Linked DNA regions of Congzhengia minquanensis. The protein of the gene in region 1 interacts with the protein of each later gene in a pairwise test. Links are inferred from orthologs where the notes say so. Each region holds a gene or a part of one and is shown on either strand. Other genes may lie near its edges.

Region 1 (8,311 bases):
AATATTTTAACTGTCCTTTTCTGGAGGTGTCGGGAATTTCTGTCTTTTCTGCAATAAGGTCTGAACCGCTTTCGCTGATATAGTACACGCCGGCTGAAATTTTAGATTCGCTTGTCTGCGCCTGAGGTGCTTCTGTTTTGCTGCAGCCTGTCAAAACCAAGACGCATGTGAGCAGCAGCACATGGATTAATAATATGCACCGTTTCATTGTATCAACCTTCTTTGCCAAAACTTTTCATACTATCCTTATTGTAATTATACTATCAATATATTAAAAAACAATAACATTAATATTAAAATTAGCATACACAATGCGATAGAATTCGTTTCTTTAAGACAAAGAGCGGCTAATTTGTTTTTTAAGAAACGTCCCAGTTATAACAATTTTTTTAAAATATACCCCTCTTTGATCCCTTTGTCCGACACGAAAATCTGCTCTGAGGCAAACTGTGCGCCTACCGCAGAATAAATCGCCATGGCGGGGGCAATGGTTAGCGCACGTTTTGGCGTGGTTTGGTCAATCACATTTTTGGAATGCTCCGGGTTTTCCGTTATCATTTTTAGCATTTTGTTTACGGCATTAACAGTAAGTGCTGTTTCGTTAAGAAAAATCTTCGCCAATTTTGTGGATGCCCTCACGCCGCCGCCCACAATACACAAGTTTTGCCGCACAACGCCGCAAAATCTTGGCTGGGCGGCGAAAGCTTTTGCTATTGCTTCCTGAATTGCGCAAATTTCCTCTTCGGTTGGAAGAGAACCGCTGACAAAGGCTTTGTAGGCTTTTAACGATCCCCACGGAACAGACAGCGTAGAGATCGGTTGTTTGTTTGAAAACACAATCACCTCGCTGCTTCCGCCGCCGACGTCTGCCATTACGCCGTCTGCACAGGGAAAATCCTCCGCCGCGCCGGCAAAGCTGAACAGCGCTTCCTCTTCGCCGGTTAATACGTCTACCGCTGCGCCGGTGCGCATTTTTATTTCTTTACAAATTTCTTCCGTGTTTTTCGCGTTGCGAATTGCTGCCGTGGCAAACACGTTTAGCTGGCAGCCAAATTCTGCCGCTGTTTCCTGATGTTTTTTTATTGCCGCCTCTGCGGCGCAAATCCCATCCGGCGTTAAGACTCCGTCGTGAATAAATCCTGCCAGGTTGGCAAAAACCGCCGTGTTGCATAGTTGTTTCAGCTGTCCGTTTTCATCGTCGTAAACACCAAGACGAATGGTGTTAGAGCCTGTGTCTGCAACTGCGTACCGCATGGTTCCTCCTTAAGGTTTCACCGGCGTGTAGGGCCTGTAATACGGGGAAAGGGACAAATTTAAGTTATCCAGTTCCTGGGCTACAAAGCCTGCCAGCACTTCTGCACCGTAATATTGAAAATGAGAGTTATCTTCCGTGGCTTCATTTTTGTTATAGCGGGATTGGGTAAACCGTTCGTCGCCGGTAAACCGCGGATCGTTGGGGTTGATAAACAGGAAAATGTCCTTTGAGTCCTCCTCGCCAAGGGTGTTTACCAAATCCACAGAGAAATTGAACATGTCAATCAACGGCACACTTAAGTCTGCCGCCAGCTCTCTTGCGGCCTGCGGATACTTACCCAGACTATTTCCGTTGTCATAAATACCATTGTTATAAATCCGTCGTGTAACCGAGGTGAGAATAATCGGAATTGCGCCGCGTTCTTTAGCGCCCTCAACGTATTTTGTCATATAGGTTTTATAGGTTGTGTCCGCGTCGGTATGCAGGTCGCCGTCCTTTTGGTCGTTGTGGCCAAACTGAATGAGCAGATAATCACCCGGTTTAATGGCGGAGAAAATAGTGTCTAAGCGGCCCTCGTCAATGAAGCTTTTGGAGCTTCTGCCGCCCATGGCATGGTTGGACACCGTGACCTTCGATTGGTCGAAATAGCCGCCTAAGGCCTGCCCCCAGCCTGTTTGCGGAAAAAAGCTGTCGCTGTAGTTACACGCGGTGGAATCTCCCGCCACATAAATGACAGGATTGAAGTTCACTTCCTCCGATACCACATAAGAGAATTCTGGTGCAATTGGCTTTAAGCTGGCTAAGGAATTTAAAAAGAACAGCTTAACCACGGCAGTTTCAATATTTTCAGGCAAAGAAGCGCCAAACTCTAATGTAAAGGTTTCATTATATCCTGCACTTTTGGTAATAGACGCCGCTTTGGTGTCGTATAAAACGCCGTTGTCATACACTGCTGCAAGAACTTCGGCGCTTTCAATGGTATCGTCTTTGCAAACAATCTCCGCCCCCGTTACCGTTCCGCCGGATACGGGAATGCTTCTGGGCTGACCGTCGCTTGTTGCAAACAACAGGTTTTTCACGGTGTAGCCATAGTTGTCGGTTTTTATCAGAACGCTGTTATTCACCGTACCGCCGGAAATAGAAAGGGCCTGCAAATCGCCCTCAAGCAATTTCGTTTCCAGCACAGTTCCCGCGGAATAAAGAATCAGCTCTTCGGTCTGTAAATTCGCAATGACAGAAAATTCTCCTGCATTTTCCACCGTAACCGTGTTTGCTCCGCCGAATGAAATGGAAACGGAAGCGTCTCCCTCTGCAATTCCGCCGAACAAGATTCGTTTGCCGCCTGTGGGCAGAGGAACGGTTTTATCACCTGCAATTGTTCCCAGCGGGGTTACATCACCGTCTGCCAAAACCCGCACAGTGAATTTCTTTTCAAGGGCGGCGCCGTCGGTGTCTCTTGTGAGCTTTGCTGTAAGCGTCACGGTTTCGTTATATTTAGGACGGGTAACTTCGCCCGTTCTTGCTATGATTTCAGGTTTGTCGGAAAGAAAAGAGCAGTCGAACACACCGCCAGTTGCGGGCATGTAATTTGCCGGCAGAGAAAGATCTTTTGTAATCATTTCTGCATCTTCGTCCGTAAAGTCGGAAAATACAAGGTTCCTTAAAATATCTTCATTGGAATAGGTCTTCATTTCTTCCTCCAGCGTTTCGGCCAGCTTGTCGCAGTCGTCTTGAACTGTCATGCTTTGATACGCTTCTTTTGCTTCGGAAATGGCCGTGCGCAATTTTTGTGTAAGTTCATTTTCTTCTGCGGCACCTGACAAAAGGATGGAAGCGCATCGGATAGCCGAAACCGCCCTGTCGTCATTGATATGTTCCGTTCCGTCTGCGTCTGTCCGCTGGCCAATATAGTCGCACATGGTCAGGTTGTCCAAATCGCCAAAATATTCTGCTTCGCTCTGAATACCAAATCCAGCAATCCGCCATTCCTTTGCGTTATCCACATATGTGGTATCTAAACACAGCTTTCCGTCCACAAACAGTTTGAACGACCGTGTAAGGCTGCCGGAAGCATCTGTGGGATTGAAAACGGCGCGGATACGGAAGAAATGCTCCGGGTTTTTCGTATAGTCGCCTAAAACGTCAGAAAGGTTCACCTCGCCCAAAATCGCGGAGCCGGACCGGTCATAAACCGTGAGTTTGGTAGCACCGTCAGGCTGGGTAATAAATGTGAGATGCACAATTCTGTTGCCCAAATGAACCGTTCCGGATTTATCGGCGGGATAAAGGCGGATTTTGGTTGGTTTATCCGTTGTTCTGTCCGGCCGAAAATCAAAAGCTACCTCCGCAGTATAACCAGCGCCTGCGCTTGTGTCCTGCAGACTTTCCGACTTGTTGTCAAAGGTCATTACCATGCCGTCCCGATAACCGGCATGCATTTCCATTTGATAATAAGAATCGCCTATGCCAAAAGCCTTGTCACCGGAGGTGTTGGATGTTTTCTCGCCGTCAACCGTTGCTCCTGTCTGGTTAAAAGGTGCAAATAAAAAATTGTTCTGTTCGGCCGTACCCGAAAATAACTCCCGATAGGAACCGCCCTCTGCAAACCCAACGGTGCAAAGAGAAATGGCAGAAAACACAAACGCCAAAAGCAACACTGCTGGTTTTTTAAATTTTAAATTCATAAAAAAACCGCCTTTCATATTGATATTGAATATCTTTATTATACCGGATAGAAAGCGGAGATTCAACTACATATTTTGCTGTTTTGAGCCGCAAAAAGGACAGTTTTTGCCATGAAGGAGACAAACGAAAAGTTTTCGTTATTTTTTTCGTTGACATGGAGAAAGCGGGTGCTATAATAAAAGAAAAATGGTGTAAAGGAGTATTGTATATGCCAGAGGTTACCATAGACTTCACAAAAGAAATCGGCGCAATCAAGCCCATGCACGCGGTGAACAACGGGCCAATCAAAGCAAAATCGGACCAGACAAGGGGAAATTTTGATGCGTATTCCGCAGCAAACATTCCCTATGCCCGGAACCATGATGCATCTTTTTGCAGCAGCTACGGCGGCGAACATGCAGTAGACATCAGTGCCGTTTTTCCCGATTTCGTCAGTGACCCTGAAAATCCTGATTCTTATGATTTTGTCTTAACAGACGAATATTTAAAAACAACTTTAGACGCGGGAACGAAAATTTTTTATCGTCTGGGCAGCAAAATTGAACACTGGAGCAAAAAATATGGCACGCTGCCGCCAAAGGATTTCCAGAAGTGGGCGGTTATATGCGAACACATTATCAAGCACTATAACGAGGGCTGGGCAGACGGCTTTCATTGGGACATTGACTATTGGGAAATTTGGAACGAGCCGGATTTAGACCCAGATGACTCAGACAACAAGCGCACCTGGGGCGGCACGGCGGCGGAGTTTTATACGTTTTATGCGGTTGCGGCGCGCCACTTAAAATCACGGTTTCCGCACCTTAAAATCGGCGGCCCTGCGCTGGCGGGACAAACGGGCAAATGGCTGGACGGATTTTTGGCCTCTTTAACTAAAAACGGCGGCCGCGTTCCTTTAGACTTTTTTTCCTGGCACATTTACACAACCGATCCGAAACGCATTATCGAAATGGCAAACGTAATCCGCGAAAAGCTCAACCGGGCAGGATATGAAACAACCGAAAGCATTTTAAATGAGTGGAATTATGTGGAGGGGTGGACGGACCAGTTCATTCACAGCATTGAAATGATTATTTCCATGCGCGGCGCGGCGTTTACCCAGGCCAGCATGTGCCTGGGACAAAATAGCACCATTGATATGATGATGTATTATGACGCGAGGCCTTGTGCATTTAACGGCTTATTTGATTTTTACACCTACCGTCCGCTGAAAGGCTACTATCCGTTTTTCATTTTTTCAAAGCTTTCAAAAATGGGCACGCAGGTTCAGGCGGACAGTGATTTAGGCGAACTTTATACCGTTGCAGCAAGAGGAAAAGACGGCAAGTGTGCCGCAGTGATTTGCTACTATCCCCAGGACGGAAACGCTGAAAATCAAGCAGTTACCGTCCACACGTCCGGCGGCAAAGGCGGGTTTGATACATTTTTGTTGGACGACGGGCATGATTTTGAGAAGACGGGTATAACGGAATTAAACGGCAATGAAGCGGTGTTTCACCTAAAACCCAATTCCATTCTTTTTCTCACTCAGTAAATAAAAACCGCACGGGAATTTCCCCGTGCGGTTTTTAATTTATTTTACAACAATATTTACAAGCTTTTTGGGCACACAAATCACTTTAACAATGGTTTTGCCGCTGACAAGCTCTTTAATTTTATCGTTTTCCAGCGCGGCCTTTTCCATTTCCTCCCGGGAAAGGTCTGCGGAAATCACAATTTTGTCTTTCACCTTGCCGTTAATCTGCGCAACAATTTCAACCGTATCGTCCTTTGTTTTTGCTTCGTCAAATTCCGGCCATTTTGTGTCGTGCAGAAAGCCGCTAAATCCGGCGTTTACCCACATTTCCTCCGTCAGGTGGGGAGCGGCGGGGTTTAAGAGCGTAATATAAATTTTCAATTCACCCCGGGTAATGCTGCCCTTTTTATAAATCTCGTTAATCAGCGCCATTAAAGCTGCAATCGCGGTGTTAAACTTCATTTTGTCGAAATCTTCCGACACCTTTTTGATGGTTTTGTGGAACGCCTTTTCTAAGTCGGGACTTAAGCCCTCTTCGTCTGTTACAATTGTCTGTAAATTCCACACGCGCTCAATAAAACGGTAGCATCCCTTAACGCCGTTAATCGACCAGGGGGTAGACTGGTCAAACGCGCCGATAAACATTTCATACGTTCTAAAGGTGTCTGCGCCGAATTCTGCTACCATGTCGTCCGGATTTACAACGTTCCCGCGGGATTTAGACATCTTTTCGCCGTTTTCGCCCAAAATCATGCCGTGGGAGGTGCGCTTTCTATACGGTTCCGGCGTAGAAACAACGCCAATGTCATACAAAAATTTGTGCCAGAACCGGGAATATAACAGGTGAAGCGTGGTGTGCTCCATGCCGCCGTTATACCAGTCCACCGGCAGCCAATAGTCCAGCTTTTCTTTGGCGGCCAGGGCGGTGTCGCATTTGGGGTCGATGTAGCGTAAAAAGTACCACGAGGAACCTGCCCACTGGGGCATGGTGTCTGTTTCGCGCACGGCGGGGCCGCCGCAGTGCGGACAGGTCGTATTTACCCAGTCGGTCATTTTTGCCAAAGGCGATTCGCCGTTTTCACCGGGTTCAAAGTTGTCGGTTTCAGGAAGGGTCAGCGGCAGCTGGTCTTCCGGCAGCGGAACCCAGCCGCATTTGTCGCAGTGAACCAGGGGAATGGGTTCGCCCCAATACCGCTGGCGCGAGAACACCCAGTCGCGCAGCTTGTAGTTGACTTTCCGTTTTCCAATACCCTTTTCCTCTAAAAAGTCAATCATTTTACGAATGGCGTCTTTCACCTCTAAGCCGTTTAAAAAGCCAGAGTTCACCATTTTGCCGCTGTAGGTGTCGGTGTAGGCTTTGCTTTGCACGTCCTCGCCGCCGGCAACCACTTCCACAATGGGCAGGCCAAACTTTTTGGCAAATTCCCAGTCGCGGTCGTCGTGGGCGGGAACCGCCATAATGGCGCCGGTTCCGTAGCTGGTTAACACATAATCGGAGATGAACACCGGAATTTTTTCATTGTTTACCGGGTTAATTGCTGTAATTCCGCAAAGCTTTACGCCGGTTTTTTCTTTTGTCAGCTCAGTGCGCTCAAATTCTGACTTTCTTGCGGCCTCTTTTTGGTATGCGCGCACTTCGTCAATATTTTGCAGTTTGTCCGCATATTTTTCAATGATTTTGTGTTCCGGCGAAAGCACCATATAGGTTGCGCCGAACAGCGTGTCGGCCCGGGTGGTGTAAACGCGGATGGCGTCGTCGGTGCCGTCAATTTGAAAATCCAATTCTGCACCCTCAGAGCGGCCAATCCAGTTTTTTTGCTGGGTTTTCACCTTTTCTATGTAGTCAAGGCCTTCTAAATCGTCAATTAGCCTTTGGGCATAGTCGGTAATTTTCAGCATCCACTGCGATTTGTTCCGCTGCACAACCTCGCTGCCGCAGCGCTCGCAAACGCCGTTAACAACTTCTTCGTTTGCCAGGCCAACCTTGCAGCTGGTGCACCAGTTAATGGGCATTTCCTGCTTATAAGCCAGGCCTTTTTTAAACAACTGCAGAAAAATCCACTGGGTCCATTTGTAGTATGCTTCGTCGGTGGTGGAGATTTCTCTCGACCAGTCAAACGAAAACCCAATGCTTTTCAGCTGGCGTTTAAAGTTTTCTATGTTATTTTTTGTAACAATTGCAGGGTGGATTTTGTTCTTTATCGCGTAGTTTTCCGTAGGCAGGCCAAAAGCATCCCACCCCATGGGGTAGAGCACATTAAAGCCCTCCATGCGTTTTTTTCGCGCCACAATGTCTAAGGCGGTGTAGCTTCGGGGATGTCCCACGTGCAGGCCCTGACCGGAAGGGTAGGGAAATTCCACCAGGGCGTAGAACTTCGGAAGCGTAAAGTCGTTTTTTGCGGCAAAGGTATTTTCCGAATACCATTTATCCTGCCACTTTTTTTCAATTTCTTTAAAATTATAGTCCATTTAGAGCCTCCAAATTATTTCATAATTCGTTTATAATTTTATCAACATCCATCTTTTCCGCGTCGTCCCACAGCTTTTCCAAACCGTAAAACTCCCGGGTTTCCTGATAGAAGATGTGAAGAATAAAATCGCCGTAGTCCAATAAAATCCAGTTCAGCCCCTGCTTGCCCTCCCGGGACAGCGGGATTATCCCAACCTTTTCAAATTCTTCTTCAATGCTGTCGGCCAAAGCGCGCACCTGGGTTGTGGAATTTGCCGAGCAGATTACAAAATAGTCCGCCAAAATTGTTAGGTCGCTGACCTTTAAAAGCGCAATGTCGTTGGCTTTTTTTGCGTCTAACACCTTCACAGCCTTTTTTGCTTTTTCAAATGCATCCAGTGGTTTC
Region 2 (5,531 bases), on another replicon or contig:
GTTACGATGGCGGCTCCCTTGCGCTTCAATCGGTTCCTGACGAATTTTATTTTCAGGGCGGCGTACCGGTAGACAACAATTTTGGCCACGATTATCTTGCGGAGTTTGGCATTGATGACGAGGTGCAGTCATATGCCGTTGAGAAGCAGTATTATACGGCGGTTGACGGGCAGAATGCGGTGGTGACAGATAAGGTAATTCGGCGGTATGATGATTATTACATTTCTTTTGAACGGCTGGCGGAATATTTAAACGAGCCCCACGCATGGCGCTATGAAACTTCTGAAATCCGGCACCGCGGTGAGCTTTACCGTTTTCACTACGGCGCACGTTCTGTTTTGACGTCTTATGTTGGCGGACGGTCGCAAAAATTGTCCGACCCTGTAAGAATTGTGGACAGTGATTTGAAAATTTCTGTATCAGATGCAAACAGGCTTTTTCACTTAAATCTCACCATAAAATAAAAATCGGGCGCCGCAAATTGCGGCGCCCGTCGTTGCGGCATTCATTTCGTCATGCTGAGCAATTCCTCTATCGTTAGAACAGGAATGTTCAGTTCTTGCGCCTTGGCAAGCTTACTGCCCGCATCCTCCCCGGCGATGACATAGTCTGTCTTTTTCGATACGCTTCCTGCGGCGGTTCCGCCGTTATCCTCAATTATTTGAACAATGTCGCCCCGGCTAAAGCCTTCAAACTTTCCGGTAATAACAAACTTTTTGCCTGCGCATGCGCTGTCTGTTTTCGGCTCAGGCGCAAAGGAAGTCTGGTTTACCCCCAGGGCTTTCAGCCGCAAAATCAGCTCCTTGTTCTCCGGACGGCTGAAAAAGTCGCAAATATTTGCAGCGGTTTTTTCGCCAATGTCAGGAATAGCGGTCAGTTCCTCCTCGCTTGCTTCCATAATATTTTCCATAGTCCGGAAGTGCGCTGCAATGGTTTTGGAGGACTTCAAGCCGTTTAACTGAATGCCCAGCGCAAACAATAGCCGGTAAAGGTCATTTTGCTTGCTTTTTTCAATGGCGGAAATCAAGTTTTCCGCGCTTTTGTCACCCATTTTTTCCAGGGCGGCGATATCCTCTTTAGAGAGCTCATAAAGGTCGGCTGCCGATTTGATGTGGCCAACGTCTAAAAGTTTTTCCAGTATGGCAGGGCCTAAACCCTCGATGTCCATAGCGTCCCGGGAGGCAAAGTGCATCAGCCGCCTGAGCAGCTGTGCGGGACAGCTGTCTCCGGTGCATTTGTGGGCGGCTTCACCCTCAACGCGCACAACCGGCGCGCCGCATTCCGGACAGACAGCTGGCATTTCAAAGGGAATCTCGTTCCCTGTACGGTCTTTTTTTTCAACGCCGACAATTTCCGGAATAATGTCTCCGGCCTTGCGCACATAGACGTTATCACCAATTAAAATGTCCCGCTCGCGGATAAAGTCCAAATTATGAAGGGTAGTGCGGCTCACTACGCTGCCTGCTACCCGAACAGGCTCAAGAACTGCGTTGGGCGTGATTTTTCCCGTTCGGCCCACCTGTACGACAATGTCCAGCAGTTTTGTTTTTTTCGTCTCTGCGGGGAACTTAAACGCAACCGCCCAGCGGGGGCATTTCGACGTGGCGCCTAAAAGCTCCCGGGTGCGAAGGTCGTTTACTTTAATTACCGCACCGTCAATCTCAAAGGGCAGGTCGTCCCGCAGGGCGCCGATTTTTTCCACCTGGGCAAACGCACCTTCAATCGAATTCGACACGTTGTTTTGATAAACGGTTTTAAACCCCAGCTGTTTGAGTTTTAATAGTCCCTCGTGATGAGTGGCGATGTTTAACCCCTCCTCGCGCTGAATGTTAAACACAAAAATGTCCAATCCGCGCTCTCTTGCAATGGAGGAGTCTAACTGTCTTAAAGACCCAGCCGCGGCGTTTCGGGGATTTGCAAACAATGGTTCGCCCTTTGCCTGTTTTTCGTCGTTCAATTTGTCAAAGGTGGCTTTGGGCATAAACACCTCGCCCCGCACCTCTAAATATGGCACAGCTTCTTTTAACCGCAGCGGAATGGAGTTTACGGTTTTTAAGTTCTCCGTTACATCTTCTCCCACAAGGCCGTCGCCCCGGGTGGAACCGCGGACGAACAAGCCGTTTTCATACTCTAAAGAAACGGACAGACCATCAATTTTATATTCCGTCACATATTCAATTTTTCCCGGAACAGCCTCCCGTACACGTTTGTCAAACTCTAAAATTTCTTCTTTTGAAAACGCATCGTTCAAACTGAGCATGGGCACCTCGTGAGTGACGCTTTCAAAGCCCTCGATTACGCTGCCGATAACCCGGACAGTGGGGGAGGCGGGGTCTTTTAAGTGGGGATATTTTCCCTCCAGGTCCTTCAGTTCCCGCAGCAGCATGTCATATTCATAATCAGAAATTTCAGGACTGTCCTCCACATAATATTTGTGGGAATGGTATGTTAAAAGCTCCGTAAGCTCTTTCATTCGTTTCTCGGCGTTTTCCATTTGTTTACTCCTTTTCATAGCATATTTCTATTATATCCCACCCGCGAAAAAAAAGCAAGACGCAGCAAAATTTTATTATAAATGATTGAAGTTTACAAAATGTTCATATTTATTTTACATAGATTTTACATAAAATATTCACAACACCTGTCAGTTTATGGTATAATTTACATATTATGCGCCCCGTTTTAGGTTAATGCGGGGGAAAATAAAATTGGAGGGGTTAACATGACATCAGACAGAATTCAAATTTTGATTGCCATGTGCTGTTACATGGCGGTCATTGTCTTGATTGGTGTTTATTATGCCAAGAAAGCAAACGAAAATTCTGAAAACTACTTTTTAGGCGGCAGGGGCTTAAGCCCGTGGGTTGCAGCCATGAGCGCGGAGGCTTCCGACATGAGCGGCTGGCTTTTGATGGGGCTTCCCGGCGTTGCATATTGGTGTGGCCTGGCTGACGCTGTTTGGACGGCAATCGGCCTTGCTGTTGGTACATATTTAAACTGGCTCATCATTTCAAAAAGGCTCAGGCGTTACAGCGTTAAAGTTGGGGCGATTACGCTTCCTGAGTTTTTCTCCAACAGGTTTAAAGAAAAGAAGGGCATTATCATGGCGATTTCTGCCCTGTTTATCTTAATCTTTTTCACGGTTTATGCGGCAAGCTGTCTGGTTACCTGCGGCAAGCTGTTTTCCACGCTGTTTCAAACATCTTACATTTGGATGATGATTTTAGGCGCGGTATTTGTTTTGTTCTACACATTCCTGGGGGGATTTTTAGCTGAGAGCGTGTCGGACTTTTTGCAGGGCATAATCATGATTATTGCCTTAGTGGCAGTTTTAGCTGTCGGCACGGCAAGCGCCGGCGGTTTTAACGCGGTTTTGGAAAACTCAAAGAATATTCCGGGATTTTTAGAATTTTTTGGCACGGCAACCCCTGCTTTAAATGAAAGCGGTGTTCAGGCTGTGCAGGCAGGCGCACCTGTGTTTGGCCCAAGGGCAACCTACAGCGCGCTGACAATTGCATCGGCTTTAGCGTGGGGGCTGGGATATTTCGGCATGCCTCAAGTACTGCTGCGCTTTATGGCAATCCGCAAGGAAAACGAGCTGAAAATGTCCAGAAGAATTGCAATCATCTGGTGCGTTATTTCCCTGATTGCCGCTGTTGTAATCGGTTTAATCGGGCGTACGCTGTATCCTACGGATTTGCTTACAAAGAGCTCGGCTGAAAATGTGTTTATTTTAATGTCAACCAATTTGCTGCCGCCGCTTTTAGCAGGTTTTGCCATGGCGGGAATTCTGGCGGCAACCATGAGCTCGTCCGACTCCTATTTGTTAATTGCATCGTCGGCTCTGGCGCGAAATATTTACAGCGGTTTGTTTAAAAAGAACGCAACCGACAAACAGGTTATGAATGTTTCAAGAATTACGTTGGTTATTATCACGTTGATTGCAATTGTCATTGCCTTAGACGAAAACAGTGTTATTTTCAGCATTGTGTCCTTTGCATGGGCGGGCTTTGGTGCGACATTTGGCCCGCTGGTGGTGTTCTCGCTCTTCTGGAAACGCATTAACAGCGCTGGCGCTGTGGCGGGCATGGTCGGCGGCGGAGCCATGGTGTTTTTGTGGAAGTTAGTGATTGCGCCGATGGCCGGCGGTATTTTCGCCATTTATGAACTGCTTCCGGCGTTTATTTTCTCAAGCCTTTGCATTGTTGTTGTGTCGCTTTTAACCAAGGCGCCGTCAGACGAGGTTGTGAAAGATTTTGAAGAGGTTCGGCTAAATAAGTAAAAAAAAATTACATTGCGCTCCGGCGGTTCTGCCGGAGCGTATGCGCGCATATAAGGAGAAAAACTAGAATGGATGTAAAAAAACAAGCACTGGATAAGCACTTTGAATGGAAAGGCAAAATTGAAGTAGTTTCAAGGACAGAGGTGAAAAATAGTCAGCAGTTATCCACGGCCTATACGCCCGGGGTGGCGGAACCGTGCCTGGCGATTCAAGCGGATGTAAGCAAGTCGTATGAACTGACCCGCCGCTGGAATTTGGTTGCGGTGATAACCGACGGTTCAGCGGTTTTAGGCCTGGGCGACATTGGACCGGAGGCAGGCATGCCCGTTATGGAGGGAAAATGTGTGCTGTTTAAAGAGTTTGCTGACGTAGACGCATTTCCCCTTTGTATTAAAACACAGGACGTAGATGAAATTGTAGAAACCATTTATAACATTTCCGGCAGTTTCGGCGGTATTAATTTAGAAGACATTGCGGCGCCCAGGTGCTTTGAAATTGAACAGAAGCTCAAGGAACGGTGTGACATTCCAGTATTTCACGATGACCAGCACGGCACGGCCATTGTGGTGGCCGCGGCACTGATAAACGCATTAAAAGTGGTTGGAAAAAAGATGGACGAAATTAAGCTGGTAATTAACGGCGCCGGTTCTGCGGGAACTGCCATTGCAAACCATCTGCTTCGGCTGGGCGTGAAACATCTTGTAATGTGCGACCGGTTTGGCATTTTGTGCGAGGGAATGGATGGGTTAAACGACGCGCACAAAGAAATGAGCAAAAGAACCAACCGTGAAAAGCAAATGGGTACGCTGGCCGACGCGCTTTGCGGAGCTGATGTGTTTATCGGTGTTTCCGCACCTAACATTGTAACCGAAGAAATGATTCAAAAAATGGCGGACAAGCCCATTGTGTTCCCTATGGCAAACCCCGTGCCGGAAATTATGCCAGACAAGGCACTGGCCGCTGGCGCAGCCGTGGTGGGAACAGGCCGGTCTGACTTTCCTAACCAGATTAACAATGTGCTGGCCTTTCCCGGAATTTTCAGGGGAGCGTTAGATGTCCGCGCGTCAGATATTAATGAAGAAATGAAAATGGCGTCTTCCTATGCCATTGCCGGCTTAGTGTCAGACGGGGAGCTCTGCGCAGAATATATTTTGCCGAAGGCGTTTGATCCCCGTGTGGGGAAAACTGTGGCAGAAGCTGTGGCAAAAGCCGCAAGGTTAAGCGGCGCGGCAAGAATTTAGCATAAAAA

Evidence for each region.
Region 2: the proteins of leuS (region 1) and ligA interact in binary tests that used the Escherichia coli proteins (3 or more experiments, as listed by UniProt). The link is inferred for Congzhengia minquanensis from one-to-one orthologs.

Annotation. Positions count from the first base shown.
Region 1 is NZ_JACRSU010000001.1:996,196-1,004,506, reverse strand. Bases 5,220-8,311 are described here. They hold leuS (leucine--tRNA ligase), read right to left. Parts: upstream 7,926-8,311; coding sequence 5,514-7,925; downstream 5,220-5,513. Other genes in these bases: yqeK (bis(5'-nucleosyl)-tetraphosphatase (symmetrical) YqeK), read right to left, coding at 7,945-8,311; H8698_RS04780 (GH39 family glycosyl hydrolase), read left to right, coding at 5,220-5,474. Also shown: H8698_RS04795 (GerMN domain-containing protein), read right to left, coding at 1-208; H8698_RS04790 (Ppx/GppA phosphatase family protein), read right to left, coding at 376-1,254; H8698_RS04785 (rhamnogalacturonan acetylesterase), read right to left, coding at 1,264-3,939; more of H8698_RS04780, read left to right, coding at 4,149-5,219.
Region 2 is NZ_JACRSU010000002.1:264,530-270,060, reverse strand. The notes cover bases 1-2,922. They hold ligA (NAD-dependent DNA ligase LigA), read right to left. Parts: upstream 2,495-2,922; coding sequence 506-2,494; downstream 1-505. Other genes in these bases: putP (sodium/proline symporter PutP), read left to right, coding at 2,723-2,922; H8698_RS06320 (DUF6056 family protein), read left to right, coding at 1-464. Also shown: more of putP, read left to right, coding at 2,923-4,282; H8698_RS06305 (NAD(P)-dependent malic enzyme), read left to right, coding at 4,351-5,523. UniProt on the Escherichia coli protein: DNA ligase that catalyzes the formation of phosphodiester linkages between 5'-phosphoryl and 3'-hydroxyl groups in double-stranded DNA using NAD as a coenzyme and as the energy source for the reaction.